Regions from separate parts of the Sporanaerobacter acetigenes DSM 13106 genome, predicted to be linked through region 3. Evidence: a T-box and tRNA genes for the amino acid it is inferred to sense, from the RefSeq annotation. Region 3 holds a T-box; the other regions hold tRNA genes.
What was found. The T-box of region 3 lies ahead of BUA21_RS11685 (proline--tRNA ligase). A T-box ahead of a tRNA ligase gene usually reads a tRNA of that ligase, here a tRNA-Pro.

Region 1: it encodes a tRNA-Pro, which carries the amino acid that the T-box ahead of BUA21_RS11685 (proline--tRNA ligase) is inferred to sense. The anticodon was not compared.
Region 2: it encodes a tRNA-Pro, which carries the amino acid that the T-box ahead of BUA21_RS11685 (proline--tRNA ligase) is inferred to sense. The anticodon was not compared.

The regions. Positions count from the first base shown of each region.
Region 1 is NZ_FQXR01000002.1:302,419-313,093, reverse strand. It holds gene BUA21_RS01440 (phosphodiester glycosidase family protein) at 1-2,767, opposite strand, end outside; gene BUA21_RS01435 (tRNA lysidine(34) synthetase) at 2,787-3,497, opposite strand; tRNA gene BUA21_RS01430 (tRNA-Pro) at 3,665-3,741, opposite strand; gene BUA21_RS01425 (COG2426 family protein) at 3,948-4,400, shown strand; SAM riboswitch class I at 4,590-4,696, shown strand; gene metK (methionine adenosyltransferase) at 4,786-5,973, shown strand; gene BUA21_RS01415 (DUF1659 domain-containing protein) at 6,176-6,397, shown strand; gene BUA21_RS01410 (DUF2922 domain-containing protein) at 6,435-6,653, shown strand; gene BUA21_RS01405 (YvrJ family protein) at 6,718-6,861, shown strand; gene BUA21_RS01400 (hypothetical protein) at 6,923-7,501, shown strand; gene recD2 (SF1B family DNA helicase RecD2) at 7,553-9,766, shown strand; gene BUA21_RS01390 (ComF family protein) at 9,775-10,437, shown strand; gene BUA21_RS01385 (TIGR03826 family flagellar region protein) at 10,450-10,675, shown strand, end outside.
Region 2 is NZ_FQXR01000008.1:33,119-43,793, forward strand. It holds gene BUA21_RS09030 (threonine/serine exporter family protein) at 1-73, opposite strand, end outside; gene BUA21_RS09035 (serine hydroxymethyltransferase) at 237-1,469, shown strand; gene BUA21_RS09040 (DUF512 domain-containing protein) at 1,627-2,964, shown strand; gene der (ribosome biogenesis GTPase Der) at 2,966-4,282, shown strand; gene plsY (glycerol-3-phosphate 1-O-acyltransferase PlsY) at 4,284-4,883, shown strand; gene BUA21_RS09055 (NAD(P)H-dependent glycerol-3-phosphate dehydrogenase) at 4,916-5,944, shown strand; gene spoIVA (stage IV sporulation protein A) at 6,064-7,545, shown strand; tRNA gene BUA21_RS09065 (tRNA-Pro) at 7,627-7,703, opposite strand; gene BUA21_RS09070 (hypothetical protein) at 7,828-8,199, shown strand; gene BUA21_RS09075 (HlyD family efflux transporter periplasmic adaptor subunit) at 8,312-9,604, shown strand; gene BUA21_RS09080 (YggS family pyridoxal phosphate-dependent enzyme) at 9,624-10,313, shown strand; gene BUA21_RS09085 (cell division protein SepF) at 10,326-10,675, shown strand, end outside.
Region 3 is NZ_FQXR01000014.1:45,363-56,037, reverse strand. It holds gene BUA21_RS11695 (accessory gene regulator ArgB-like protein) at 1-484, opposite strand, end outside; gene BUA21_RS11690 (sensor histidine kinase) at 477-1,814, opposite strand; gene BUA21_RS11685 (proline--tRNA ligase) at 2,109-3,836, opposite strand; T-box leader at 3,886-4,099, opposite strand; gene ispF (2-C-methyl-D-erythritol 2,4-cyclodiphosphate synthase) at 4,159-4,632, opposite strand; gene ispD (2-C-methyl-D-erythritol 4-phosphate cytidylyltransferase) at 4,643-5,383, opposite strand; gene BUA21_RS11670 (PIN/TRAM domain-containing protein) at 5,491-6,588, opposite strand; gene BUA21_RS11665 (CarD family transcriptional regulator) at 6,667-7,155, opposite strand; gene BUA21_RS11660 (nucleoside triphosphate pyrophosphohydrolase family protein) at 7,384-7,800, shown strand; gene disA (DNA integrity scanning diadenylate cyclase DisA) at 7,837-8,907, opposite strand; gene radA (DNA repair protein RadA) at 8,910-10,268, opposite strand; gene BUA21_RS11645 (ATP-dependent Clp protease ATP-binding subunit) at 10,340-10,675, opposite strand, start outside.

The DNA of each region.
Region 1 (10,675 bases), on a different contig from region 3:
TATCTTGAGGATTTGAGACTCCTTTTGAATTTACTTGAATATACCTGATTCCATCTTTCAAATCGTTACTATTTCCATTTCCTCCATAAACTACCCAAATATCTTTTCCATTTAGTTTGGCTTCAGAAAGTATACTGTGTAGAAGTTCTGCTTCAAGTTTGTCAGTAAATCCTCCGTTGCCGAATATTGGGGTTGGCAACATGAGAACTATGTTTTTTTCTTTTGAATTTGTCAAATCATTTTTAAGCCATAGCCATTGTTCTGAATTTGTGGCTCTAAGTCCATTTTTAGAACTATCAGCTTTTATGAAAAGTACATTTCCATATCTATAAGGTTTATATCCGCTTTTTACATCCATGATTGTTTTAGGCTTTAGCCCTTTCTTGAAATCAGCTGTGCTACCACCCATGAATATGGCTAAATCGTGCTTATTTACATTAGCTTTGATTTTGTCACTAGCTTTATATTCAACCACATCGTCCAGATTTTGTGGAGCAGAGGTGACTATAAAGGAAAAACCATTTTTATCTTTTTTTACTTCTTTATTTTTTACATCAGTCATAGTACTAGAGGCAGGTAATACCATATTTTTATATCCTGTAGGATATACGGCTACAAGGCCATCCATATAAATTTCTCCACTGCTTTTTTTCACAGGATCTGTTTCTACTAGATATATTTTACTTAAAGTGATTGGATAAGCTATATTTGAAGGTATATCAGCTGTAACATATTGCCATCCTGTCCAATCCACTACTTTTGCAAAATCTATATTGTATTCAGTATCATTTTTGTCCTTGATGCTGCCTCTAAGCCAAGCATTTCCTTCGTCTCCATATACCCAAAGACCTAGCTTTTTAGGATTTCCGTCTAGAAGCATTCCACTTTGACCATTAGGATTTAAGTTGACATAAGCAGCTCTAGTTTTTTCTCCTACTGTGAAGTCATATTTAAGACTCAAAGAGCCATTGCCTTCTTTATTTTCACTTACTAATCCAATACTTCCTGAAACTTCAGCTGGATAAGAAGAAAAAGATACTCTATTTAAATCTTCAAAGGATTCAAGAAGTACTCCCTTGCTTCCTACAGCTACCAATATATTTTCTATTCCGTCCCCAATTCTAGCGGTTATGGCACCAGAACTTGGTTCGCTACTACTGTAAAATATGCCATTTTCAACTTTTCCAATATTTCCTGTGATTTCCCATTTTACATCTTCAGGATATACTATTGCATTAAATCCATCTCTATCCCTTCCGTAGAATACTCCCAAATTCTTTTGACTATTTATATCTATAGTGAATTTATCTATATCTGAAACTATATCTCTTACAGTTTCTAATACTTGAATATCAATGGAAGAAGTGATACCTTCATAGTTTGCAATTATCTTGCCTTTTCCAGTGGATAGGGCCTTTAATGTATTTCCATTGAATTCACCTTTTATACCTTCTACAGTATAAGTGACTTTTTCTTGATCTACTTCTATAGGATTTTTGTATTCATCATATCCCTTTATACTAAATCTTCTTGTGGTATTTAAGAACATATTCTTGTCATCAGTTGCGACTTTTATGCTAGAAAGATTTCCCTTAGGTGCATTTGAAAATACTCCTACACCATTTATAACTTTTCTTTCTCCTCCATCAGAAGGTTTGTTGACAACTTTCACATTTTCCTCATCTACATATTTAACTGCCATAGCAGTAGAGCCACCACCGTCAAATAGCAGTGCATCATTTGCTCCCAATTCTTTCATTATGGAACCAAAGGTTTTTCCAGTGACCCCTTTGAAAGATGAATCTCTACCATCTATAGTTGCAATGATAAGTTCTTTGCCATCTTTAGAAATTCCTATTCCTGTTCTTGGATCCAATCCATTTGCAGCTATATCTGTATTCATTGCTACACCATTTTTAAGTATGATGCTTCCGCCGCCAATTGCCATCTTTATATTGTCATAGTTTGGAGTAGTGGAAAGTCTAAGCTCCACAGTGTCTCCTAGATGAAAATTATTTAAAAGCCTTTCTTCTACTCTTCCCCTTCCAGCAAGTATGTAGCCATTTTCAGGGATGTCTACTGGTGGCTGCCCAATTCTTACGTCAGTTACAATATTGTCTACTACTACTATTTCTATAAGGTCTTTGTGAAGTTTGTTTCCTATGGATTTAGGCCCCCAGTGTTTGTTGTAGAGCATTACTTCTTCATAGGCTTGACTTACTTTGTTTATAGCTGAAAGAATGACTTCAGTTCCTGTTGCAGAAGATACAGCTGCAAGTCTTTTGTCAAAATAAGTAATTGAAGCATTTTTGCTATCTGCAAGTACAAAAGCAGGTTTTGCATATTCTTTCGCCATTGGAGATGATATGATTTCCCCATTATTTATCAAGGTACCTATTGGGCTTGGAAATGGTTTGTATTCAAAGAAATCCCCATTGACTCCAGCTATGGCATTGGATTCTTTCACCATAGTGCTTACCTTTTCTCTGTTTGAAATTCCCTTGTTGCTAAATAACCCCTTTATTTCTGTGTACTCATCTTCCAAATCAACTCTTAACACATTTATATTCCACCAACCCTTGTTGGTAAACCTAAGTACATTTTCATGAATTACCCCGCTAGAAAGATCTTCTGTATTTGTTGTCTCATATATTGTATAAGTTTGAGCTGGTGCTTTTTTTGCCTCAGCCATTGAAAGAATATTACCACTAAGAATTAACGATATTGCAATTAAACTTACTAAAAACTTTTTAAAATTATTGTTCATTTCTCCACCTCACTTTTCATTAAAACCAAAGATTTAGTTCCTCGCCATTTTGTATTGCTCTAAGAAGTCTATCTCTGGACCCAGGGACTTCTTTGTATATATCTTTTAAAAGCTTATGGATATATTCTCTCTTGGTTTTTTTGTCTACAGGACAAGGGTTTTTAACTACTGGGATTTCATATTTGTTTAGGGCTCCTTTTATGTCGTATTCTGATAGATATAAAAAGGGACGAATGACATATATCTTTTTTCTATCTAGATAGGTTAAAGGTTGAAGGGTATTTATCCTTCCTTCATAGAGCATACTCAAAAAAAGAGTATCTAATGCATCATCTCCATGATGAGCTAAGGCAAGTTTGTTGAAATCTTTTTCCTTAAGGGAATTGTGAATAGCACCTCTACGCATGTTGGCACATAGAGCACAGGGATTTTTTTCTTTTCTTACATCAAATACTATATCTTTTATATTGGTCTTTTTGAGATTGAAAGGTACGTGAATATTTTCACAGTATTTTCTTATAGTTTCTGTGTCAAAATCTTCATATCCAAGATTCACTGTAAAAGCTTCCAATTCAAAGTTTTCCGGACTAAATCCCTGATATAATTTTAGTGCATATAAAAGGACCATACTGTCTTTTCCGCCAGAAAGTCCTACTCCAATTTTGTCGCCATCGTGGATTAAATCAAAATCCTCAATAGCTCTTCTCATTGCTCCTAATATTTTTTTCATCACATCAACCTTTCTAAAGGGTACCTTTGAAGATAATTATATAATTATAATATATCAAATAGGTTACAAATACATTACAATACCTTGACAATGTAAAATTAGCCAAGGTGACCTTAAGTTGGTAAGGCATAAAAAAAGAAGGATTGAATATTCAATCCTTCTTTTGGTGGTCGGGGTGGAGGGATTCGAACCCCCGGCCCCATGGTCCCAAACCACGTGCGCTACCAAACTGCGCTACACCCCGTCGACCGCCGACTCTTATAGTATAGTGGATTTTCACTTTCAATGCACATATGAAAAACAGTGAATATATAAAATTATAACAAACTATCGCTTTAAATCTACACTATTCTCGCTATTTCTTACTATTTTAAAATAGTTTTAAAAGTTTAAAGGGTTTTTCTCTAGTGTATAGAATATAATAAACTAATATGCTATAGGAGGATCGAGATGAGTGAGGAATTAAAAGTATTTATATTAGCTGCTATGCCACTTTCTGAACTAAGAGGCGCCATACCACTTGGAGTATCTCTGGGACTAAGCCCTATTGAAAGCACAATCATAAGTATATTGGGAAATAGTATCATAGTTCCTTTTTTATTGAAATTGTTGGAGCCTGTTATGAATTTTCTTGAAAATACAAAATTATTTTCTAAAGCTGTAATATGGGTGAAAAATAGAACTCTAAAGAGAAGTAGAGATAAGATAAAAAAATATAGTGTATTGGGTCTGTTTATATTGGTGGCAATACCTTTACCAACTACTGGAGCTTGGACAGGATGCATAGCAGCAACATTACTTAAATTGAATTTCAAAAAAGCACTAACTGCAATTATATCTGGTATTATAACAGCTGGTATCATAGTATTTACTTTGACTTATAATATAGTGTCAGTTCTTTGAAAAACAGTGGCAAGGTGAATTCAATTCACCTTGCCAAAATTATAACTTAAATATTTATATTATACTACATCAATATTCAAAGTAAACATATAAGCTATGTTGTTTTCATAATCCATGTCAATTTTTTCACTTTGTTGACACAATATTTTTATTGTGTTAAAATATGCCTAAATGAATAAAAATCTTGATGCCTTATCAAGAGTGGTGGAGGGAATGGGCCCTGTGAAACCCGGCAACCTATGGTCTTTGACTGTGAGGTGCTAAATCCCACAGAATAGTATTCTGAAAGATGAGGTCAACTTTTCTTGCCTTTTCCTTTTGGAAGAGGCTATTTTGTTTTTCAGAATAAACTATAAAAATTTTAAATAAACAAGGAGGCAGTTTAATGAAAAAGTGGTTGTTTACGTCAGAATCAGTGACTGAAGGACATCCAGACAAGGTATGTGATCAAATATCAGATGCCATACTAGATGCCATACTAGAAAAAGACCCTTATGCAAGAGTTGCTTGCGAAACTTCTGTGACTACAGGAATGGTATTGGTAGCAGGAGAAATAACTACAGATTGTTATGTAGATATACCTCATGTAGTAAGACAAACAGTAGAAGAAATAGGATATACCAGAGCAAAATATGGCTTTGATGCAGAGACTTGTGCAGTTCTGACATCAATCAATGAACAATCTCCAGATATAGCTATGGGAGTCAATGAGGCTCTTGAAAGCAGAGGAAATGGAGAAGACAAATATGACAAAATTGGTGCTGGAGACCAAGGTATGATGTTTGGATATGCTTGCAATGAAACAGAAGAGCTAATGCCTATGCCAATATCATTAGCTCACAAATTAGCTAGAAGATTGACAGAAGTGAGAAAAGATGGCACTCTTTCCTACTTAAGACCAGATGGAAAGACTCAAGTGACTATTGAATATCATGACAATACACCTGTTAGAATTGAAAACATAGTAGTTTCAACTCAACATTCTCCAGATGTAGAACTGGAAACTATAAAAAAGGATATTATAGAACATGTAATAAAGAAAATAGTTCCAGAAAATATGATAGATGAAAATACTAAATACTATGTAAACCCAACAGGAAGATTTGTAGTTGGTGGACCTATGGGAGATGCGGGACTTACAGGAAGAAAAATAATAGTTGATACTTATGGTGGATATGGACGTCATGGTGGTGGAGCATTTTCAGGAAAAGATCCAACAAAAGTAGACCGTTCAGCTGCTTATGCTGCAAGATATGTGGCAAAGAACATTGTAGCAGCAGGACTTGCAGACAAATGTGAAGTTGGCCTTGCTTATGCTATAGGTGTAGCTAGACCATTGTCTATATATGTAGATACTTTTGGAACTGGCAAAGTTGAAGATGAAAAAATAGAAGAATTAGTTAGAAAACATTTTGATTTAAGACCAGCAGCTATTATAGACAAGCTAGATTTGAGAAGACCAATATACAAACAAACTGCTAGCTATGGTCATTTTGGAAGAATAGATTTAGATCTTCCTTGGGAAAAGACAGATAAGGCAGAAATTCTTAAAAATGAAGGACTTGGAAAGTAAGGAGAAAGTCAATTTCTCATGCAAAAATATGTAGAAATAGATTATTTCCCGGGAAAAATAAGTAGAATAATGAAAGTTCATGAAAAGCAGAGTGAGTACAATACGTCACTCTGCTTTTTTTTATTTTCTCCTCTTGTATTAATATATACTTACCGGCGGTACTTGAAAGTAGTTTTCAAAAGAAATAAGAGGAGGTGATAATATGGCAATGAAAGAAGTAAAAGAAGCTTCTAGACTTAAACTTGAACTAGATGGAGGAATGGACGGAGATAAGCAAATAGTAAAATCAAAGACCTATTCAAATGTAAAAGTAAATGCAACAAATGAAGATGTCTATGGAGTAGGAACTGCTTTGGCAGGACTTCAAACTATGAATTTACTCAAAGTAAAGAAACTAGAAGAAGTAGAGCTAATATTAGAATAATGTCAAATATTTATAGAAAAAATGAGGAGGTGATAATATGGATAAAACTAAACTTGAGTTGAATTTCAAAAACGCATCCGAGAAAAAAGTCAATATAGCTGTAGACAATCCCAGAGAAGATGCGACAAAAGAAGAAATAAAACAGGTCATGGATACAATAGTTGCAAAAAATATATTCTATTCAAATGGCGGAGATATAGTAGAAGCTCTAGGAGCAAGAATAGTGACAACTAGTGTAGAAGATATTGTATTCTAGATATTACAGTAGGGGAGAATGGTTTCTCCCCTACTGTCATCTAAAAAAGAAAAGAGGTGAAAATATGGATGAGGTATTTTCCCAGATAGCCAATTTAGGTTTTCCCATAGTCATATCCATATATCTTCTAGTCAGGATAGAAGGTAAATTAGATGAATTGACTAAAAGCATAAATGAACTATCCAGGGCAATTGGAAATATGGAATAAAAAAAATCCCTTCTTGACTTAGAACATACGTTCTAGTATAATAAGTCAGGGAGGGATTTTTATGGAGATGGAGAAATATATAGGTGAAGGATTAATGGCTTTTGTTCCAGTTTATCTGGACATGAGGGGAAATTCCACTATTTTATATACATCTAGTAGTGGAGAAATAGAAGTATATAAATCTACTAGAACTTTTTTAAATAGACTAGGGAAATATTTTTTATTGGATTTAAAAGGATCAAATAAATATTATGGAGAACTATTGGGAAGCAACAATGGAGTACCGATTCCTTTCAACAAGGACAATATTTTTATTCCTATAAAGGTGAGGAAACCTATATCTAAAAATGATGGTTCATTAGGATATGTAAATATAAAATATATAGAAAAAGTAGGAGAAGAAGATGGTCAAGGAATCGTATATTTAAAGTTCAATATAAAGATAAAAAGTTTAAATACTATGAAGACAATTGAAAAGCATATAAAACAGGGATATATAGTAGAAAAATTTTATGAAGAAAAACATGGGACAACATATGAAACAGATGATTTTTATTCTCAATCTGACAAACCAGCCACTAAAGGAGATATAGCTCTCTTAAGACAAGAAATACTTAGTATAAGAGAGACTCTACACTAAACTTTGTGATATAATATTCTAAAGCAAAGTAACAAATTGGAGGAATAAGCTTTGATAACGGTAGAGGGAACATTAGAGGAAATAATATATACAAATGAATCCAATGGTTATACTGTTGCCATATTGGAAACAAGTGATGATGTCATAACTATAGTGGGATATGTTCCCTTTCTAAATATAGGGGAGACCTTGAAAGTAGAAGGAGAATGGACGAACCATCCCAACTATGGAGAACAACTCAAGATAGCCAATGTATCTACAGTAGTTCCAGCTACTTTAAATGGAATAGTAAAATATCTTTCTTCAGGTCTCATTCCTTACATAGGACCAAAAACAGCTGAAAAAATAGTAGAAAGATTTGGAGTGGATTCTCTAGATATTATACAGTACAATCCAGAAAGATTAAAAGAAATAGAGGGTATAGGAGACAAGAAAATTGAAAAAATAATGGAAGCTTTTGAAGAACAGAGAGAACTTAAGGATATCATGGTTTTTTTGGGCCAATATGATATAAGTCCTTCTTATGGAGTGAGGATATATAAGAAATATGGCAAGGATACTATAAGGATAATACAAGAAAACCCCTATAGGCTTTCAGAAGAAGTATTTGGAATTGGATTTAAAACTGCAGACAAAATAGCTCAAAATATGGGAATAGATTTAAATTCACCATATAGGATAGAAGCAGGGATAAAATTTAAGCTCATAGAGTATGCAGGAAGTGGTCATAGCTTTGTTCCTAAAGATGAATTGCTCGTGGAAATTTCCAAGATATTACAATTGGATTTGGAACTTTTAGAAGATAGCCTTAGGGATTTAGCCATTAGAGGAGATATACAAATTGAAAATATAAATGATGAAGTAGTAGTATATTACATGCCCTATTACAAAGCAGAATCCAATGTGAGTAGAAAAATAGTAGAGCTTTCAAGAGTAGAACTAGACTCTCTTAATATGGAAGTAGAAAAGGAAATAAAGGCTATAGAAGAGGAAGAAGGTATATTATTTGCACAAAAACAAATAGAAGCTATAAAAGAATCTGTAGAAAATGGGATGCTTGTCATTACAGGAGGGCCTGGAACAGGAAAGACTACCACCATAAATGCCATTATTCAAGTATTTGAAAGAGAACAACTAGAAATAGTCTTGGGAGCTCCTACAGGAAGAGCAGCAAAGAGAATGAGTCAAGCTACAAATAGAGAGGCAAAGACTATACATAGACTTCTTGAATATTCTTTTTTAGAAGGGGATCTGGCTTTTGGTAAAAACGAAGAAAGTCCATTGGAAGCAGATGTAGTCATTATAGATGAAACTTCTATGGTTGATATACTTCTTATGAACAATCTCCTAAAGGCTATATTGCCAGGGACTAGAATTATATTTGTAGGAGATATAGATCAGCTTCCATCAGTAGGTGCAGGAAATGTATTGAGGGATATTATAGAAAGTGGAGTAGTGAAAGTTGTAAAATTAGACCAAATATTTAGACAAGCAGAAGAAAGCATGATCATTGTCAATGCCCATAGAATAAATAAAGGAGAAGCTCCATATTTAAATGTAAAGGATAAAGACTTTTATTTTTTACCTAAATACAATCCAAATGAAATTGTAGAAACTGTAATTAGTTTATGCAATAGGAGACTACCAAATTTCAATGGATACGATCCCTTAAAAGATATACAGGTTCTTACTCCTATGAAAAAGGGAGATGTGGGAATCAATTCATTGAATAAATTTCTTCAGGAAATATTGAATCCAAAGGGACATGGAAAGACGGAAAAAAAGGTAGGAAATGAAATATTTCGAGTAGGGGACAAAGTCATGCAGATAAAAAACAATTATACCGCTGAATGGAAAATAATTGAGGATGGCAGAGTTAAAGAAGAAGGAGAAGGCGTATACAATGGAGACTTTGGCTTTATAACTAGTGTAGATGAAGAAGATAGAATACTTAAAGTATTGTTTGACGATGAAAAAGAAGTAGAATATGATTATAGTCAATTAGATGAGTTGAAACTTGCCTATGCCACTACAGTTCATAAAAGTCAGGGAAGTGAGTTCCCAGTAGTCATCATGCCCATATACTGGGGACCTCCAATGCTAATGACTAGGAATTTATTATATACAGCTATTACTAGAGCAAGAGAGCTGGTGGTTTTGGTAGGAGATGAAAAATATCTTTATATGATGATTAAAAACAATAGAATTACAAAGAGGTATTCAGGTCTTGATGTAAAGATAAGACAAATATTTTCTGTATTTTAGGTGATATCATGAGATTAATTGAGGGATTTAATGATATTTTATTTCAGGATGATGATATATGTTATTTTTGTGGTATAAAAGTAGAAGAGAAAAGTTTTCTATGTCCTGAGTGCAAATTTAAATTAGAATATATGAATAGAAGGCTAAATATAAATTCTCCTTATATTGAAGAAGCTATATTTTCTCTATTTTACAATGAATTTATACGACAAAAAATCTATCAATATAAATACAATGGAAAGGGGTATTATTATAAGCCTCTTGGAGAAATACTCATAAACACTATAAATGCTACAATTCCTCTAGAAAATATAGATATCATAACTTATGTACCTATTCATAGGAGAAAAAAAGCTCAAAGAGGATATGATCAATCAGAGCTCTTGGCAAAATATATAGGGGAAACTCTAAATATCCCCTTTTCAACAGGAAATCTCATAAGAACTAAATGGACAAGAATTCAAAACAAAATGGACAAGTATCAGAGAATGAAAAGTTTAGAGGGAGCTTTTGAAGTCAAAGAACCATTAGAATTTAAAGACAAAGAAATTCTTTTGATTGACGATATTATTACTACAGGAGGAACTTTAAATGAATGTGGTAGGACATTAAAAAAAGTCAAAGCAGGTAAAATCCATGCATTAACTATAACTTCTGGACTTAAAATATGAGGGGTGAAAAATATGGATATAAGAAATTGTAGGCGTTGTGGGAGAGTCTATTCTTATGATGGATTTAATATCTGTCCTAAATGTAGAAGAGATGATGAAATGGATTTTCAAAAGGTCAAGGAATATATTGAAGAGAATCCAAGTGCCAACATAAAGGAAATTTCAGATGAAACAGAAGTAGATTCAAAAAAGATCATAGAATTTTTAAAAGAAGGAAGACTAGAAGTAAGAGATGAAA
Region 2 (10,675 bases), on a different contig from region 3:
TACTGCCTGCTAAGATTGCAAGAGCTAAAAGTTCTTTTGTTTCTTTTTTTTCGTTTTCTAAACTATATACCATTTTTTCACCCCTATTATTAAAACAATTTAACTTGTAAAAATATTATGAAATTTATATAATATAATAGGAAAACAAATAATATTTAAATCTAAGTCTATTATATTATTAAATGGCAGTAAAAGAAATACATAAGAAATAAATACAATAAGAAGGGAGATAAAATATGGATTTTACAAATTTAAGAAAATATGATCCAGAGGTTATGAAAATTGTTGAATTAGAAACAAATAGGCAAAGAAATAAAATTGAGCTTATTGCTTCAGAAAATTTTGTTTCTCCTCAAGTAATGGAGGCTATGGGTAGTCAACTTACAAACAAATATGCTGAAGGTTATCCAGCTAAAAGATATTATGGTGGTTGTGAATATGTAGATATGGTAGAAGATTTAGCTAGAGAAAGATTAAAAAAATTGTTTGGAGCAGATCATGCAAACGTTCAACCTCATTCTGGTTCCAATGCTAACTTAGGAGTTTACTTTGCAGTTCTTGAACCAGGAGATAAAGTTCTTGGAATGAATCTTTCACAAGGTGGACATTTAACTCATGGTAGTCCTGTGAATATTTCTGGTACTTATTTTAACTTTGTTGCATATGGAGTAGATAAAGAAACTGAAACGATAGATTATGATGAAGTAATGGAAATAGCAAAAAGAGAAAAACCTAAATTGATTGTAGCAGGAGCAAGTGCTTATCCAAGAATTATTGACTTTGCAAAATTCAGAGAAATTGCTGATGAAGTAGGGGCATATCTTATGGTTGATATGGCTCATATAGCAGGACTAGTTGCAGCAGGACTTCATCCAAGTCCAGTTCCTTATGCAGATTTTGTGACAACTACAACTCACAAGACTTTAAGAGGACCTAGAGGTGGAGCTATACTTTGTAAAGAAGAATATGCAAAGAAAATAGACAAGGCAATATTCCCTGGAATTCAAGGGGGACCACTTATGCATGTTATCGCTGCTAAAGCCGTTAGTTTTGGAGAAGCTTTGACTGATGAATTTAAAGAATATCAAAAACAAATTTTAAAGAACTCAAAAGCATTGTCAGAAGCATTGCTAGAAAAAGATTTTAGATTGGTTTCTGGAGGTACTGATAATCATCTAATACTTTTAGATGTTAGAAACAAAGGTTTAACAGGTAAAAAAGCCGAAGCATTGCTAGATGAAATTGGAGTTACAACTAATAAAAATACTATTCCATTTGATCCAGAAAGTCCTTTTGTTACAAGTGGATTGAGAATAGGTACTCCAGCAGTTACAACTAGAGGAATGAAAGAAGAAGACATGAAAGAAATAGCGGAAATAATAAGTCTTGCATTAGATGAAGAAAATAACAGAGATGATATAAGGAATAAAGTTAAAATTTTATGTGACAAATATCCATTGTATGAATAGATAATTTAAAATACCTACAGCGAAAGCTGTAGGTATTTTAAATTTTAGCATATTCAAATTTAAATAAGGAAATATTATTTAAGTACAGTATCTATTTACATAAAGCTATTACTATAATAGAATATACATAAGTAAAAAAGAATGAAAGGAATATATTATGGAACTAAAATCACTAGATAATGATATAAATATTATTGAAAAAGTAGAAAAAGGCAGTATTGCCGAAGAACTTGGAATTGAACCTGGAGATATTCTCGTTTCAATTAATGATAATAAGGTTTTGGATATTATTGATTATAAATATTTAATATCTGATAATTATGTAGTTGTTACTATTCAAAAAAAGAATAATGAGGTATGGGATTTTGAAATAGAAAAAGACTATGATGAAGATTTAGGAATATATTTTACAAATCCGCTTATTGATAAGGCTAAAAGCTGTAGAAATAAGTGCATGTTTTGTTTTATTGATCAATTACCTAAAGGAATGAGAGAAACATTATATTTTAAAGATGATGATTCAAGACTTTCATTTCTTCAAGGAAATTTTATTACTTTAACTAATTTAAGGGATGATGAAATACAAAGAATTATAGATTATAGATTGAGTCCAATAAATGTTTCTGTTCATACCACTAATCCTGAATTGAGAATAAAAATGCTTAATAATAAAAATGCTGGGAAAATATATAATATTTTAAAAAAATTTAGCCAAGCTAAAATTGAGGTTCACTGCCAAATAGTTCTAGTTCCAGGAGTAAATGATGGAGCAGAGCTTGATAGAACGCTAGGAGATTTATCTAAACTTTATCCAAGTGTGAATAGTGTGGCGGTGGTACCAGTAGGTATTACGAAATACAGGGAAGACCTTCCTAAACTTGAACCTTTTAATGAAGTGTCTTCTCTTGAATTTTTAAAGTATATAAGAAATAAGCAGGAAGAATATTTAAAAAAGCTAGGTACCAGATTTGTTTTTCCGTCTGACGAATTTTATGCAATGACCAATATTGCTCCTCCATCTTATGGGGAATATGAGAAGTTTCTTCAATTGGAAAATGGCGTAGGACTTATGACACTTTTTTCATATGAAGTAGATAGAGAAATAGAAAAATTAAAAGATGATATAAGTTTAAAAAAGAAATATATTGTTGCAACAGGAACATTAGCTTATGAGTTTGTCAAATCTATTTGTGATAAAGTCATGAATAATATAAGAGAATTAGAAATAAAAGTTGTTCCAATAAAAAATGATTTTTTTGGAACAACCATTACTGTTTCAGGCCTTATAACAGGACAAGACTTGATTAACCAATTAAAAGAATATAAAGATTTTGATGCTTTAATAATACCTAATTCAATGCTTAGGAGTGGAGAAAAAGTTTTTTTAGATGATTTGACAATTGAAGATATTGAAAAAGAGTTAAATATTAAAGTTATTCCATCGAAAGTTAAAGGTAAAGATTTTATAAATATATTTACAAAGGATATGAGGTGATATTATGAGACCAATTGTATGTATAGTTGGAAGACCAAATGTAGGAAAATCTACTCTTTTTAATAGAATTGTAGGTAGAAGAATTGCAATTACAGAAAATAAGCCTGGGGTTACTAGAGATAGAATTTATGCAGAGGCCGAATGGTTGAATAAATACTTTATTCTAATAGATACAGGAGGTATTGAACCATATAGTGATGATACTATATTATCTCAAATTAGAAGACAGGCAGAAGTAGCTATAGGTACAGCAGATGTGATACTTTTTGTTGTAGATGGGTTAGACGGTATAACTGCTTCTGATAGAGAAATAGCAAATATGCTCAGAAAATCCGGGAAAAAAGTTATATTAGTTTGTAATAAAATAGATACACCAAAAACACCCCATGAGATATATGAATTTTATGAATTGGGTCTAGGAGATCCTATAGTAGTATCTGCAGGACAAAGTTTAGGATTAGGGGATTTATTAGATGAAGTAGTAGAAAATTTTCCCGAAGACAAAGATACTGAATATGATGAAGATGTAATTAAAGTTGCTGTAATTGGGAAACCAAATGCTGGAAAATCATCTCTTATAAATTGTATATTGGGAGAAGAAAGGGTTATTGTAAGTGATATACCTGGTACAACAAGAGATGCGATAGATACTTATTTTGAGTATCAAGATGACAAATATGTGTTTATTGATACAGCAGGAATTAGGAGAAAAAGAAATATTGATGAAAATATTGAAAAGTATAGTGTCATAAGATCATTAACCGCCATAGATAGATCAGATGTATGTATATTGATAATCGATGCAACACAAGGAGTTACAGAACAAGATGCTAAAATTGCTGGTCATGCTTATGAAAGAGGAAAGGCTCTTATAATTGCCATAAATAAATGGGATTTAATAGATAAATCAGATAAGACATATTTAGAATTTGAAAAAGAAGTCAGAAACGTTTTATCTTTTGTTACCTATGCACCTATAGTTTTAATATCTGCGAAAACTGGCAAAAGGGTAAATAAAGTTTTTGCACTGATAAAAGAAGTATACAGTAGCTATACTAAAAGGATTAGCACGGGTATATTCAATGATATTTTAAATGAGGCAGTTATTTTAAACCAGCCACCAACAGATAAAGGAAGACGATTAAAAATATATTATGGAACACAAGTAGGTATTAAACCACCAAAGTTTGTCATATTTATTAATGATAGGGAACTTTCACATTTTTCTTATGAAAGATATTTAGAAAATCAAATCCGTCAGAATTTTGGATTTGAAGGAACTCCAATCCAGCTTGAATTTAAAGAAAAGGGGGATTAATTTGAACAAAGTTATACTTATAGCTATTATTTCTTATTTGATCGGAAACTTTTCCTCTGCATATATTTTGGGAAAAGTATGTAAGAGCAAAGATATAAGAAAGTATGGAAGTGGAAATGCTGGTGCAACAAATGCGTTAAGGGTTTTTGGGGTCAAAATAGGCCTTATATCATTTATTTTAGATATTTTAAAAGGAATCATTGCTGTAAACATAGGAAATTATTTTATGGGTTACAATGGAGCATTAATTGCAGGAGTATTTGTAGTTATAGGTCATGATTGGCCAGTATTCCTAAAATTTAAAGGTGGCAAAGGCATTGCAACCTCACTTGGTGTTATGTTATATCTACATTTACCTACAGCTATTATTTGTATAGCCATAGGATTTACTATTATTGCCATAACAAGATATGTGTCTTTGGGATCAATAGTAGCAACTTGTTTAGTACCAATTTTGGGAAGTGTTTTAAAAAAACCTTTTGACTTGAATTTTTTCATTTGTACAATTATATTAGCGTCAATGGCCATATTTAGGCATAGAAGTAATATAAAGAGACTTAAAAATGGAGAGGAGTCAAAATTAGGTCAGGAAGTAAATTAAACTAATGAATAAACATAGGGGGCTTGACTTACATGGTAGAAAAAATTGCAGTTATAGGGGGAGGAAGTTGGGGGACTGCTCTGGCGATACTTCTTTCCAAGAAAGGATGCGAGGTAGGCTTATGGATAAGAAATGACAAGCAATGTGAAGAGATGAGGATATCTAGAGAAAATTTAAAATATTTGCCAGGAGTTATTATTCCAAACAATGTAAATTTAACCTCAGATTTCGAGAAGGTTGTTTATGGTAAAGATATCTTGTTAATGTCTGTTCCTTCTTATGCTGTTAGAGAAACATTGGTAAATGGTCAAAGGTATATAGAACCAAATCAAATAATTGTAAACGTAGCAAAAGGGATAGAAAACAATAGTCTCATGAGGATTTCTGAAATTGTTAATGAAATCCTTCCACGAAATAAGTATGCCATTCTTTCAGGACCATCTCATGCTGAGGAAGTTGCAAGAGATATGCCTACTACTGTGGTTGCAGCATCAAAAGAAAGAGATGTTGCCCATTATATACAAGATGTATTTATGGCACCTAAATTTAGAGTTTATACAAATCCTGATGTCATCGGAGTAGAATTAGGTGGGTCCTTAAAAAATGTAATTGCTCTTGGAGCAGGAATTTCGGATGGACTAGGGTATGGTGACAATACTAAGGCTGCTCTTATGACAAGAGGAATAATTGAAATGGCTAGAATTGGAGAAAAAATGGGTGCTAATTATGAAACATTTGCAGGTCTTGCTGGTATTGGAGATTTAATAGTTACTTGTACAAGTATGCATAGTAGAAATAGGAGAGCGGGTATACTTATAGGAGAAGGTAAAAATTTGGAAGAGGCTGTTGAGAGCATAGGAATGGTAGTAGAGGGTATAAAGACTACTAAATCTGCCTATGAACTTTCTTTAAGATACAATGTGATGATGCCTATTACTAAAGAAATATATGAAGTTCTCTATGAAGGAAAAGATGTGAAGAATTCTGTTGTAAATTTAATGCTTAGAGATAAAAAACATGAGATGGAAGATATAGCTAAAAATTTAGATAGTAAATGGTAGAGACATACTGAGTAGTATGTCTTTTATTTTTATGGTGCCTGTCATATTCTCAATGTAAGTACATATATATAATGTTAGGAAACCAATATATAATTGGAATATAATTAAAAGGAGGTAAAATGGTGGAGAAATTTGACATATATAAAGACATTGCTGAAAGAACAGATGGAGATATCTATGTTGGAGTAGTAGGCCCTGTAAGAACGGGTAAATCAACTTTTATTAAACGTTTTATGGAATTACTAGTTATCCCCAATATAGAAAACAAGTATAAAAAAGAAAGAGCTAAAGACGAACTACCTTTAAGTGGAGCAGGAAAAACTATTATGACAACGGAACCGAAGTTTGTTCCCAATGAAGCAGTAGAACTCATTCTAAAGGATAATGTTAGATTTAAGTTAAGAATGGTAGATTGTGTTGGTTATTTAGTTAAAGGTGCTATTGGGCATGAAGAAGATAATATACCTAGAATGGTTACTACACCGTGGTATGAAAAGGAAATACCTTTCGAGGAAGCGGCAGAAATAGGAACAAGAAAAGTAATAACTGATCATTCTACTATTGGAATAGTTGTTACTACGGATGGTTCTATTACAGATATAGACAGATCAAATTACATAAAAGCCGAAGAAAGAGTAATAAATGAACTTAAAGAATTAGAAAAACCCTTTATAATTCTTTTGAATTCTAAACATCCTAATTTAGATAGTACTATTGCTTTAAGAGAAAGTCTTGAAGAAAAATACAATGTTTCTGTAATTGCAGTAGATTGCTTAAACATGGATACAGATGATTTGGAAAAAATATTTGAAAAAATACTTTATGAATTTCCAGTCAAAGAAATTAAAATAAATTTACCAGGGTGGATGGAAGGATTAAATAGAAATCATTGGATAAAGTCTAGCATTTTAGAATCCTTAAAAGAATCTATTGAAACACTTCAAAAATTAAGTGAAATAAATTCTGTTGTGGAAACTTTAGGCGAACTTGAAACAATTAAGGAAACCAGAATTAAAGAAATAAATCTAGGAGAGGGAGTAGCTAATATAGATATAGTCTTAGAGGATAGTATGTTCTATAATGTATTAAAAGAAATAACAGGATATGGTATACAAGGTGATTATCAGCTTATAGGCCTTATTTCTAAATTATCTCAAGCAAAGCATGAGTATGATAAAATAGAAAAAGCCTTAACGGAAGCAAAAGAGTTTGGATATGGATTGGTAAGTCCAAGTCTAGATGAACTTGAATTAGATGAACCTGAGATATATAGACAAGGAAATAGATTTGGGGTAAAATTAAAAGCTAAAGCACCGTCACTTCATCTTATAAGAGCGGACATTACTACAGAAGTCTCTCCTCTCATAGGAACAGAAAGTCAAAGTGAAGAGTTGGTTAAATACTTTTTGAGTGAGTTTGAAGGAGATCCATCTAAAATATGGCAATCAAACTTGTTTGGAAAGTCATTATATGATCTTGTAAACGAACAACTACAAGGAAAACTTGATATGATGCCAGATGATGCAAGACAGAAGATTAGAAAAACACTAGAAAGAATAATAAACGATGGGAGCGGAGGACTTATCTGTATTATAATATAGATAAGATGAAGTATTGAAGTAAAACTTTTTTATTTGTTATAAAGAAAGGGTGGAAAATTAAAATTTTCTACCCTTTCTTTATGGTCGGGATGACTGGATTTGAACCAGCGACCCCAAGTCCCCCAGACTTGTGCGCTACCATACTGCGCTACATCCCGATGATTAATTATATTATATAATATTATATATTAGGATAAAGTGTTTGTAAAGTAGGTTTAAGTAAGTATAGAGATGTGTTATACTTAATAATAAGAAATACTAATATAAAATGGAGGTATTGAATTGATAGTATATATTAAGTATTTTCTGCTTATGCTATTTGTAGTTAGCATCATTGGATATATATTTGCAGTATTAAAAGAAAAACTATATCTTAAAAATAATATTATTCTAATAAATAAAAAATCTATAACTCAAGAACATATTGATGAAGCGGATATGAAGGAATTTGTTTTTGATGGTTGCAGGGTAAAGTCAGGAGATGAAATAAAAGTAGTACTTAAAGGTAAACAAAAATTAGAAGGCATAGTAATTGGAGCGAAGAAAAAGGAAAGGGCTATACTCATGGTTACACATAATGACGAGATAAGAAGGTTGAATATTGACAATATCATTAAATTTAAGATTGTAAGCAAATATGGAAAGTTTTTTTAAAACTTTAAAATGGGTCTTAAGACCTAAAAAAAAATTTAAAGTTTTGAAGGAAAAATAAAAGAAATGGAGAACTAATTATGTAAGGTTAATTATTCATGAAGGATGGTATAATATGTCAAAAGAGAAAAGAGATAAAAGACGAAAGAAGAAAAAATGGATTAGAGCTATGTTTATTTCTTTTATTCTTATCTATTTGATATTTAGGAGTGTCCCGGCATTATATGCATCTAATTTGAAAACTGTCCTCGTAGAAGAGGGTACTATAGAAGATAGTGTTAATTTTCCAGGAATTATAGTCAGAAATGAAAGAGTATATAGAGCCGATGGAGATGGGAAAATAAATTTTTTAAAAAAAGAGGGAGAAAGGGTTAAAGTAGGAGCCAAAATAGCTGAGTTATCACTTGTAGAGGAGGATTCCTCTTTAGAAAGTGAATTAAAAGAAGTAAATAAAAAAATAGAATCCATAGAAAAGGTAAATAAGCAAAAAGAAATGGCAAAGAAAGATGAAACTAAATCTGAAAAAAACACTGAAATGGTCATTGAGGAACTTCAAGATAATATAATAAATGGGGATTATGATGAAACTACACAATTGAAAGAAGAGCTATATTGTTCGTTAGGAAAGAAAAGTAATGCTACAGGTGAAAATACTCTGGCTAATCAGAGTCTAGATAATTTAAAAAACAAAAAAGAAGAGCTAACTAAGGAAATACTAAATAGTACTATAAATTATTTTTCCAAAGAGGCGGGAATTGTTAGTTTTAAGATTGATGGCTTTGAAGAAATATATAATGGGAACAATATTCTAAACTATACATTGGAAGATATAAGAGATAAAGAAGCAGAATCTAAAGTCAGTAAAAACAAATCAGATGTAAATGCAGGGGATGCAATGTTTAAAGTAATGGATAATTACGATTGGTATTTGCTAGTAGATGTTGATGATATAAAAAAAATAAAGTCGCTAAAAGAAAGAGATATGATTTCTATTTGTTTAGACGACAGTGATGAAGAATTGAGAGGTAGGATAATAAAAATAAAGTCTAAAAATGGACAAGGTATAGTTGCAATTAAGTTAGATACTCATTTTCATGATTATTGTGAAAAGAGAAATGTAGATATCGAGATAATTAAATCTAAAAATGAAGGTTTAAAGGTTCCCACAAAAGCTATTTGTGAAAAAGATGGTTTAAATGGTGTTTATATTAAAGATATTAGTGGAATAATAAGATTTAGACCAGTTAAAATATTAGGGCAAAATGAAGAATATACTATTGTTTCAAAAGGAAATAATAGTAATTTTATCGATATTGAAGGAAGTGATAAAAGAATTAAAACTATAAAAGTATTTGATGAAATCCTTTTAAGTGGTGGAAAGGCAAAGGAAGGACAGATTATAGACTGACAACGAGGGGGTGTCTAAAATTAGTATAAGAGATAATTTATTGAGAGTAGAAGAAAATATTGAAAGTGCACTCATTGCTTCAGGAAGAAATAAAGACGACATTACTTTAGTTGGAGTGACTAAAACTGTTGATGCAGATAGCATAAATGAAGCTATAAGTTATGGCATAGAGAATATAGGTGAAAATAAAGTACAAGAGATAATGGATAAGTATGACAAAATAAATAAAAATGTCAATTGGCATATGATAGGACATCTTCAGACTAATAAAGTGAAATATATTATAGATAAGGTTGATTTAATACATTCGCTAGATAGAATGTCATTAGCAAAAGAGATAAATAAGAGAGCTAAATCAGAAAGTATTATAAAAGATGTACTTATTCAAGTAAATATAGCAGAAGAAGTGACAAAATTTGGTCTTAAAAAAGAAGAAGTGATTCCATTTATTGAATCTATATTAGATTTTAAAAATATTAGAGTTAAAGGACTTATGACAATAGCACCTTTTTCAGAAAATCCAGAAGAAGTAAGATTTGTTTTTAGAGATTTAAGAAATTTGGGTTATGAAATAGAAAAGAAAAATTATGAGAATTTAGAAATGAAATACTTTTCTATGGGAATGACTAATGATTACAAAGTGGCTATAGAGGAAGGAGCTAATATTGTAAGAATTGGTACTGCAATATTTGGTAAAAGAGTATATTAAGGGGGGAATATTATGTCAAATTTTATGAATAAGTTTAAGTATTTTATGGGATTGGAAGATTTAGAAGATGAGTATGAGGAATATGAAGATTATGATGAAGAAGAGTTAGATATACCCCAACCCGTAAAAGTAAATAACAAAGTGGTGAGTATTCATAATAATATGAATATGAAACTAGTAGTTCATGAACCTTTAAATTATGAGGATGCTCCAAAGATCATAGATGATTTGAAAATGAGAAAAACTGTTGTTGTGAATTTAGAAGAGTTAGAACTAGAGTGTAAAAAACAGATATTTGACTTTATTAATGGTGGACTCTATGCTCTTGAAGGAAATATTCATAAAGTAACGAAAGATATTTT
Region 3 (10,675 bases):
CCAAAAATATTGTGAGTATTAACCAAAAAACCAGCACTACAGTAGTTTTCATTTTTTGCTCTTTTATTTTTTCTTTTTCTTTTATGGGCTTTTTCTTTGTATCTGCAGGAACCCATTTCACAATAGTCAACACTCCTAAGACTAGTGTCATATAAAAAAACATCTCCTGAATAATCGACAATTTATCTAAAGATGCTATTTTCCCTGAAATCAAAAAAGTCATCACTCCAAAACTTAAACATCGCAAATATGTGCTAAAATGTACCCCTCCACCAAAATGACGAAAAAAGGCAAAAGCTATAATACAAAACATAGTATATTGAAAGATTCCTAAAAAAACAGACAATACAGCTATAATTAAAAATTTGATAACGGAGTTCAATATTATTTCCAAACCATAAGCCCAAATTTCAACGTCTTGCTTACTTCCATCTAATTTTTCAGCTAATTTAGCTGAAATTTTTAAAGCTAAATCTCTATTCACTTAATCCACCTTCCTTGTATGGAAACACTATTTGAAAAACAGTATCTTCTTGACAATAAACTTCTATAGTACCACCATACTTTTCTATAAGACTTTTAGTTAAAAACAATCCATATCCTCTTCCTACCGAACCTTTGGTGGTATATCCTGGCTCAAATATTTTATCTATCTCTATTTCAGATATCTTTTCTCCATTGTTAGACACTTCAACAACATATTTGTCATCTATATAATTGATTTCTAGCTTTACCTGTCTATTGTCTCTTTTCTTTATGACAATTTCAAAGGCATTGTCTAAGAGATTCCCCAATATACTACATAAATCCCAAGAATTTATTTTTAGTTTACTTAAAATACAATTTATAGAAAAATCGAAATTTACATTGTTCATTTCAGCTACTTTTCGCTTATCATTTATGAGAGCTGTCAAGGCCATATTTCCCACATATATTACATCATCTGTTTGACTGTAGTTTTCACTTAGTCCATCAATATATTCTTTTGCAGATTGTATTTCATCTAAATAAATCATAGATTGGATGGTTTGAATATGTCTCTTATGTTCATGATTTTGAGTTCTCAACACATTGTATAAACCTTCCATTTGTTTAAGATGGGTCTTTAAAAAATTCATTTCAACTTTATTCTCTATATCACTTCCAAGACCTCTTATAGATATCAAAACTAAAATAGTCTGTATACTAATAACGTAATTTACTACAACATATTGTGTTCCAGTCCCATAGAATTCATAAAATAAATAAAAATTCTGATTCATAACTATAATAAATATTCCCTGTGTCAATATTGTGAACAAAACCAATATTGACTTGTCCTTAATTAAACTTTTTTCATCATTTTCATACATTTTTAAATCAAATATATAGATTTTCCTTTTATCTATATATTTGAAAAACCCAACCATTAATAGCCCACAAGGAATAAAATTCAGAACATTGATCCATGGAAATTCTATCAAATCTTCTGTGCCTTTTTGAAATATTCCAAATAAAATTGGAGTAAATAAACTTTGCAATAATCCATTTATTAAAGAACTAGTTGAAATACAAATAAAAGAACATATAAAATTTATTCTCAAAATTATTTTTATTGCAATTAGAGAAGATATTATGAATACTATTGTATGAACCCCATAAACTGTTATATTTTTTCTCGCAAAATATCCTATTATAGAAACTATACATGATATCAAGAAAATCTTTTTAAACTCTATATCTAAATTAAATAATTTAAATCCAAGTATCAAAGTAAAAAATATTTCTGGAATAGACTCAAATAGTACAACATACCAAGGTATTGAATACAACATAGACACTTCACCCACAATTAATATTTAGTTCAATACCTATATTCTACATTGTAGATAAATATCCTCCATATTATGTATATTTATTATCCAACTATTTTCGTCAACATTCGCCTTTTTTTATAGACATAATCAAACGATTATGTACATTTCAACATAATTTTATATGTATATTGAATTTCTTCATTTTTCTCTAAATTCCTTCAATAAATCCTAACTGTCCTTTTTTTAAACCTAACTGTCCTTTTTCTGTGTCTAACTATCCAGTCAAAAATAAATTAGGGCACTTTTAGCGCCCTAATTTATTTTTAACCCTTCTTTTTCAAATTCTTCTTCAATTCTGTCCATTATTTCATCTACATCTATTTCAATTTTGTCATCACTACTTCTTAAAGAATATTCTACAATATTCTCACCAGCCCTTTTCCCTACAGTTATTCTAATAGGAATTCCTATTAAATCTCTATCTTTAAATTTCACTCCAGCCCTCTCATTCCTATCATCAATCAATGCTTCCAACCCTCTATCTTCTAAATAGGAGTATATCTTTTCTCCTAAATTCATTTGATCTTCATTCTTTATATTCACTACAGTGACAATCACATGATATGGTGCTACAACCAGTGGCCATATAATTCCATTGTCATCATGATATTGTTCTACTATAGCTGACATACTTCTAGAAACCCCTATTCCATAGGAACCCATGACAAATGGTTTTTCCTTCCCATTTTCATCTAAATAAGTAGCATCTAAACTCTCACTATATTTTGTACCTAATTGGAATATATTCCCCACCTCTATTCCTCTATCCATCTTAAGTTTCTCTCCACATCTTGGACAAATATCGCCTTTTTCAATAAGCAACAAATCCTCTACCACTTCACCTTTGAAATCCCTTCCATAGTTTACATTCTTTATATGATAATCCGTTTCATTAGCTCCTACTATAAAGTTTTTCATCTTAGTTATCCTTTCATCTACTAAGAGTTTTACTTCTTCTTTTAGTCCTATAGGTCCAGCAAATCCAACTTCTGCTCCTGTAACCTTTTTGACAGTTTCTTCATCTGCCAACTCCAATTCATGTTCTGCTATACCTAAATAATTGCACAATTTTACTTCATTTAGTTCTCTATTCCCTGGCAAAACTACTACAGCAATTTCATCTTTAGCATTATATATTAATGTTTTAGCAAATCCCTCTTCTCCTCTATTGAAAAAAGCAGCTATATCTTCTATAGTCCTTGCATTTGGCGTATAAACTTTTTCACAGTCTAATTCTTCTATATCCTGTCCATCAATATTATAAACTACAGCAGCTTTTTCATCTGTAGCAGCATAGTCACAACTGTCACAATACGCAACTAAACCTTCTCCAACTTCTGACATAGCCATGAATTCGTGGGACACCTTTCCTCCCATAGCTCCTGTATCTCCTTGGACAACTTTGTAATATATTTTTAATCTATTGAAAACTTTTTCATAAGCTTCCCACATGATTTTGTAGGACTCTTCTAGCCCCTCTAAATCCTTGTCATAGCTGTAAGCATCTTTCATGATAAATTCTCTACTTCTTATAAGACCAAATCTTGGCCTCTTTTCATCTCTATATTTAGTTTGAATTTGATACAAATTTAAAGGAAGCTGCTTATAAGACTTTACTTCGTCCTTTATAAGATTTGTAAAATATTCTTCATGAGTTGGCCCTAAGCAAAATTCTCTTTCGTTTCTATCCTTCAATTTAAACATTTCAGGTCCAAAATTATCCCATCTGCCACTAGCTTCCCACAATTCCTTAGGCTGTATAGCAGACATCAACAATTCTTGAGAACCTGCAGCATCCATTTCCTCTCTAACTATTTGTTCTATTTTTCTTATGACTCTATACCCAAGAGGTAAATATGAATAAACCCCAGAAACTAATTTTCTCATCATCCCTGCCCTTAAAAGCAGTTGGTGACTAGGTATTTCAGCCTCAGATGGCACTTCTCTTAAAGTTGGTAAATACAATTTTGACATCCTCATCTCTAATTCCTCCTTAACTTTTTTGGGAATAAAAAAACCTTCATCTCAAAATAGAGACGAAGGTATTCTTCGCGGTACCACTCTAATAGATTTAAAATAATAAATCCACTCGAAAGTTATAACGGAACTACCGTTTAGACCTACTTCTTTTCAATCTAAAAACTCAGGGACGGGTTCAATGTAAAGAGGGCCAGAAATCTCTCACCTTATGATTTCCTCTCTTTTGACCATTCATATTTACTATTTCCCTTCAATGCAATATATTAAATTGATGTAATTATCAATATAATACTAAAAAAAGATTATTGTGTCAAATAAAAATTTAATTTTTATTCAAAATACATACACAATAAGCAGACATTCCTTCTTCTCTTCCCTCGAATCCAAGCCATTCTGTAGTAGTAGCTTTTATACTTATATTATCTATAGATGTATTTAAAGTTCTTCCTATGTTTTCTCTCATAATATGTATATATGGAGCAAATTTAGGCCTTTGAGCCACTACTACACAATCTATATTTCCAATTTCATACCCATTATTCACCATTATATCATAAACTTTCTCAAGAAGAACCATACTAGATATATTTTTATATGCATTATCCGTATCTGGAAAATGTTTCCCAATATCTTCTAAAGCCATTGCTCCTAAAATACTATCCATAATAGCATGAATCAAAACATCTGCATCTGAATGACCTAATAGTCCCCTTTCATGAGGAATTTCTACTCCTCCTACAATTAGTTTTCTTCCTTCTACTAGCTTATGGACATCATACCCCATACCTATTCTCATTCAAACCACCCTATCTACCTTGAAATACAAAATTTCTTTTCTTAAAAATAATTTCCTTATCTTTTAACATAGATTCTGCAACTATTAAATCATCTGGAGTAGTAATCTTTATATTCTCATAAGAACCCATGATCATCTTTACAGGAACTCCTAGCCTTTCCACGAGCATACTATCATCAGTTCCAGTAAAATTATCATCTAAGGCAGCTTTATACGCTTGCATAATGATGTGTCTCCAAAAACATTGAGGCGTTTGAGCTGCCCATATTTGGCTTCTATGGGGAGTATTCTTTATGTCATTGTTGTCATCTACTACTTTTATAGTATCTTTCACAGGTGCTCCTACAACACAAGCTCCATATTTAGTTACTCCAGAAATACCATCTTCAATATTCTTAACTTTTACAAAAGGTCTTGCTCCATCGTGAATCAAAACTATTTTACATTTTTCATCTAAAGCCAACAATCCATTATATACAGAATCTTGTCTTTCTTTTCCGCCCTTGACAACCTTACTAACCTTTTTGAAATCATATTTTTTAACAATCTCTTTTTTGCAATAATCAATCTCGTCCTCTTTAGCTACTACTATTATCTCATCTACATATTTACACATTTCAAATTTTTCCAATGTATGAGCTAGCACTGGTTTATTGTCAATAAAAATAAATTGTTTATTTATTCTGCTCCTCATCCTGTTGCTCATACCTGCAGCAGCTACTATAACTGAAACAAAATTGTTTTCATACATATTTTTCACCTCTTAGTCATTATAGCATATTGAAAAATATTCAGAAATATATTTATAAAAATATGTTCTCCTAAAAGCAAAAAAATATTAGGGTCTAAAACTAGACCCTAAACTGCTCTATCTACTGCTGACTTTGGCTTAGCAAATATCATTCTTCCTGCAGAAGTTTGCAAAACACTAGTCACTAAAACACCAATAGTTTCTCCAATATGCTTTTTCCCACCTTCTACAACTATCATAGTTCCATCATCAAGGTATGCAAGACCTTGACCTATTTCTTTTCCATCTCGTATTACTTGCACTACCATTTCTTCTCCTGGCAAAACTACAGGTTTAATAGCATTTGCAAGTTCATTGATATTTAAAACTTCTATTCCTTGCACTTCTGCTACTTTATTTAAATTGTAATCATTTGTAATAACTTTTCCCTTCATCTGTTGAGCAAGTTTTAAAAGTTTTGAATCCACTTCTTGTACTTCTTCAATCTTTTTATCGCAAATGACAACTTCTATATCTAATTCTTTTTGAATTTTATTTAAAATATCAAGCCCTCTTCTTCCTCTGTTTCTCTTTAGCGAATCCGATGAATCTGCTATACGTTGAAGTTCTTCAAGTACAAATTCAGGTATTATAAGGGGTCCTTCTATAAAACCAGTTTTACATATATCGGCTATTCTTCCATCTATTATGACACTAGTATCTAATATTTTAGGAGATGCTTTGCTACTGGTTTTTACTTTTTCTTTTCCAGTATTTTTCTTGAAAACATTCAATGAATTTGTAAAATCATCTCTATTTCTAGTTGGAATCTTAATTCCTAAATATCCAAATATTAGATACAATACAATAGAAACAATCACTCCTAAATACGGAACCTTTATATTGTAAAATGGTTGGCTCAAGAGATATGCTATAATTAAACCAACTATTAATCCAACAGAACCCAGAATAATATCAGACGCAGGTCTGTTTTGAATTTCCACTTCTAAGAAATGAATAAACTTTCGGATTCCTTTTATAAAATGTGGTGATAAAAAGAAGAAAATAATTCCAGATGCAACCATTACAATGATGAAAATAAAAAATGCAAAAAGTCCACCATCTGCCAATCTCAAAGCTTCAATATTTTTTAATCCAGCTGTAATTCCATATCCAATCAGAACCCCTACTAAAGATATTACAAATTTAGCAATTTTATCAACCATAAATTCACCTCCTCCTTTATATTATATATTTCCATAATAATAAATTATATAACAAAAAACTATAAATATATACCTTTTTTAGATCGAAGGACAATTTATGGCCTCATCTATTAGCATTTCTGTTTGGTCTCTATCTATTCCCTTTGCCAATACTAATTCGCTCACAAGCATTTGTTTAGCACTATTTAACATTTTTCTCTCGCCAGTTGACAAACCTTTTTCAGCATCTCTTATCATGAGATTTCTAACTACTGATGCTATTTCATAAATATTTCCACTTTTTATTTTATCCATATTTAGTCTATAGCGTCTGTTCCAATTTTGAGGCATTTTAGTCTTGCTTCCTTTTAGCACTTCAAATACTTGTTCTATTTCTTCATCATCTATTACTTCTCTTATGCCTATCTCTTTTACATTATCTACAGGTACCATTACTTTCATATCCCCAATAGGCATTTTCATTATATAATATTTTCTCCTTCTTCCCAATATTTCCTTTTCTTCAATAGCCACAATTACACCTGCACCATGCATAGGATAAACAATTTTGTCTCCTATATTAAACATAACGAAAACCTCCCAATATAATTCTCACTACTATAACAGTATACAATAATAGGGAATGAATGTCAAATTTATTATTTTACCACATAGCATGATATCTTGTCAACTCAAAGTTATTTCAATAATTTTCTTTTGAAACCATTTAATAAAATATAAGAATTATTTGACAATGACTTGTCCACATAAGTATAATGAAAATATAAATCAAATAATTTGACTGGGGTGGGAGAAATGGACAAAAACATTGAAAACATAAATACAAATATAAACTGCAGCGATTTTCAAGAAATGACATCTAATGTACTCATAAGACACAAGAGCATTTTAGATATAATCACTAAACTAGATGAATATAATGCTAGAATTAATAGAGCTGTGATTAAATCCGTCACTTCTTGTGGATGCATTTCAATAGATGCAAAAAAACAAGAATACAATAGCGAATCTTTAGAAGAACTTAAAAAATCACTAAAAAGTCATCTAGAAGGAGAACTATGTGAAGTTTGTAGTGAAAAAATAGAAGAAGAAATAGGCTCTTACCTATTCTATTTAGCAGCTCTTTGTGACACATTAGAAATAAATTTATCTGATATATTAAATAATGAATATGATAATCTCAAAACTCTAGGAATATATAATCTTAAATAAAATTAAGAGCTAAATTGGAATCTTCCAGTTTAGCTCTCATATTATGTGCCTGTCTAAAAATATTTGTTCTTGAAATCTTCTTAGAGCTTCCTTAATAGTCCTAGCTCTTACTTCCCCTATGCCCTCAACTAAATCTAATTCTTTTGTGGAAGCTTTCAATATTTTTTGAAAACTGCCAAACATCTTCACCAAATTTTCCAATACGCCTGCTGGAAGTCTTGGTATTTTGCCAAGTATTCTATAGCCTTTAGGATAAACACTTGTATCCAATGCTGAAATTCCACCATCATATCCCATTGTCCTAGCTATAGTATAAAAATCCAAAAGTTCCTCTGAAGAAAGTTCCCTTATGGATTTTTTTATTTCTTCATGAGATTTATCAGGCCAATTTGAATAATCCTTTATAATATTTATTCCGTCTTCCACTACTCCACTCATAAGTTCATCTAATTGCATACTTATAAGTCTTCCTTCATTTCCCAACTCCAAAATATATCTTTCTATTTCATCTGATATTCTCATGACCATTTCCAATCTCTGAATAACTTTGACTATATCATAAACCGTAACTAAATCTTCAAACTCTAATGCAGTCAAATTTCCCATATCTTGATTTAACACATTTTTGTATTTTTCCAATGTCTGTATAGCTTGATTTGCTTTATCAAGTATTTCGCTAGATTCTCTTAATACATATTTGTTGTTTCCCTTATATAAAGTAATGATATTTCTCCTTTGAGAAATGGCTATAACCAATGTATCCGTTTGTTTTGCTACTCTTTCCGCTGTTCTATGACGTATACCCGTTTCTCTTGATAAAATAGACTGATCTGGAATGAGTTGAGCATTGGCATAAAGTATTTTTTTACAGTCACTGCTAAGTATTATGGCTCCGTCCATCTTTGCCAATTCATAAAGATAAGCAGCTGTAAAATCACTATTTATGTTGAAACCTCCATCAACAATTTTTAAGACTTCTTCATTATCTCCTACTACTATTAAAGCACCTGTTTTAGCTCTCACTATGCTTTCAAGTCCTTCTCTTAAAAGGGTTCCTGGTGCTATTATACTCATAGATCTATACATATCTTTTTTGGAATCTTTCATATCTATCCTCCTAAAACAATTTCCATTGCTTCTTCCACACTATCAACACCAATTACATCTATGCCTTCTATCTTATTTAAATCCTTGGTATTTATATTAGGTATTATAGCTCTATTGAAACCAAGCTTCGAAGCTTCATAAATTCTCTTATCTATAAAACTTATTCTTCTCACTTCCCCTGTAAGACCCACTTCTCCCATAATAACAGTATTTGGATCTACATATATATCTCTATAACTTGAAGCTATAGAGGTTATAATCCCCAAATCTATAGCTGGTTCTTTTGTTTGAAGTCCACCTGCAATGTTTATATAAACATCACTATTTTGCATATTATATCCTATTTTTTTCTCAAGAACTGCAACCATCAGAACAACTCTATTATAATCTATTCCCATAGCAGTTCTTCTTGGCATGCCAAAAGCTGTAGCACTAACCAATGACTGTATTTCCACAAGCATAGGTCTTGTACCCTCCATGCTAGGAACTACAACGGTTCCAGAAGAATTCTCTGGTCTTCCTGAAAGTAGAACTTCCGATGGATTTTTCACTTCTACCAATCCTATATCTCTCATTTCAAACATGCCAATTTCATTAGTGGAACCAAATCTGTTTTTAACAGCCCTAAGTATTCTATAGCTTTGATACATTTCTCCTTCAAAATATAGTACTGTATCTACCATATGTTCCAAGACCCTAGGTCCTGCTATAGACCCTTCTTTAGTTACATGACCAACAATAAAAGTAGCAATACCGTTTCTTTTAGCTATTTTCATCAATACATGAGTAGCTTCTCTTACTTGACTAACACTTCCTGGAGCTGAAGCTATTTCACTATTGTATACAGTCTGAATAGAATCTATGATTAACACATTTGGCAATATTTTCTCTATTACATTTCTTATTATATCCAAATTTGTCTCTGATAAAATATATAATTCATCAGATTTTAAATTTAATCTTTCAGCTCTCATTTTCACTTGTTTAGGTGATTCTTCTCCGGATACATATAAAATTTTTAAACCCTTATTTGAAAGATGATTTGCCACTTGTATCAATAAGGTAGATTTTCCTATCCCAGGATCCCCTCCAACTAATATTAATGAACCTTTAACTATTCCTCCTCCTAAAACCCTATCAAGTTCTTCCATATCTGTTTTTATTCTGTCTTCTTCATCTATTTCAACATCTATAAGTTTTTCTACAGATACATCTCTTTGTATTATATTTGCTTTGTCCCTCTTTTCATATATTTCTTCTACAAAACTATTCCATTCATTGCAAGATGGACATTTTCCCATCCATTTAAAAGTTTCATATCCGCAATTTTGACACACAAATTTAGTTTTAGTCTTTCCCATATCACCCCTCCTCATCAATTGCTATCAACTATATCCTACTATATTTCTTTTATAAATAAAAGAACCTATATCTAAGATACAGGTTCTTTATTGAATAAGAGTTTATCCTCTTTGCAGTCGATGATTATATTGTCATCTCTAGATACATTTCCTTTCAGTATTTCTTCTGCCAATTGATCTTCTATCATCTTGGTTATAGTTCTTTCTAGAGGTCTAGCACCATAAACTGGATCAAATCCTTTTTTACTAATATATTTTTTAGTATCTTCACTAACATTGATACTTATATCCATCTTCTTAAGTCTCTTTTCCAAATCCTTTATCATGATATCTACAATTTCACTTACATTTTCCTCATTTAATGGATGGAACATAATGATCTCATCAACTCTATTTAAAAACTCAGG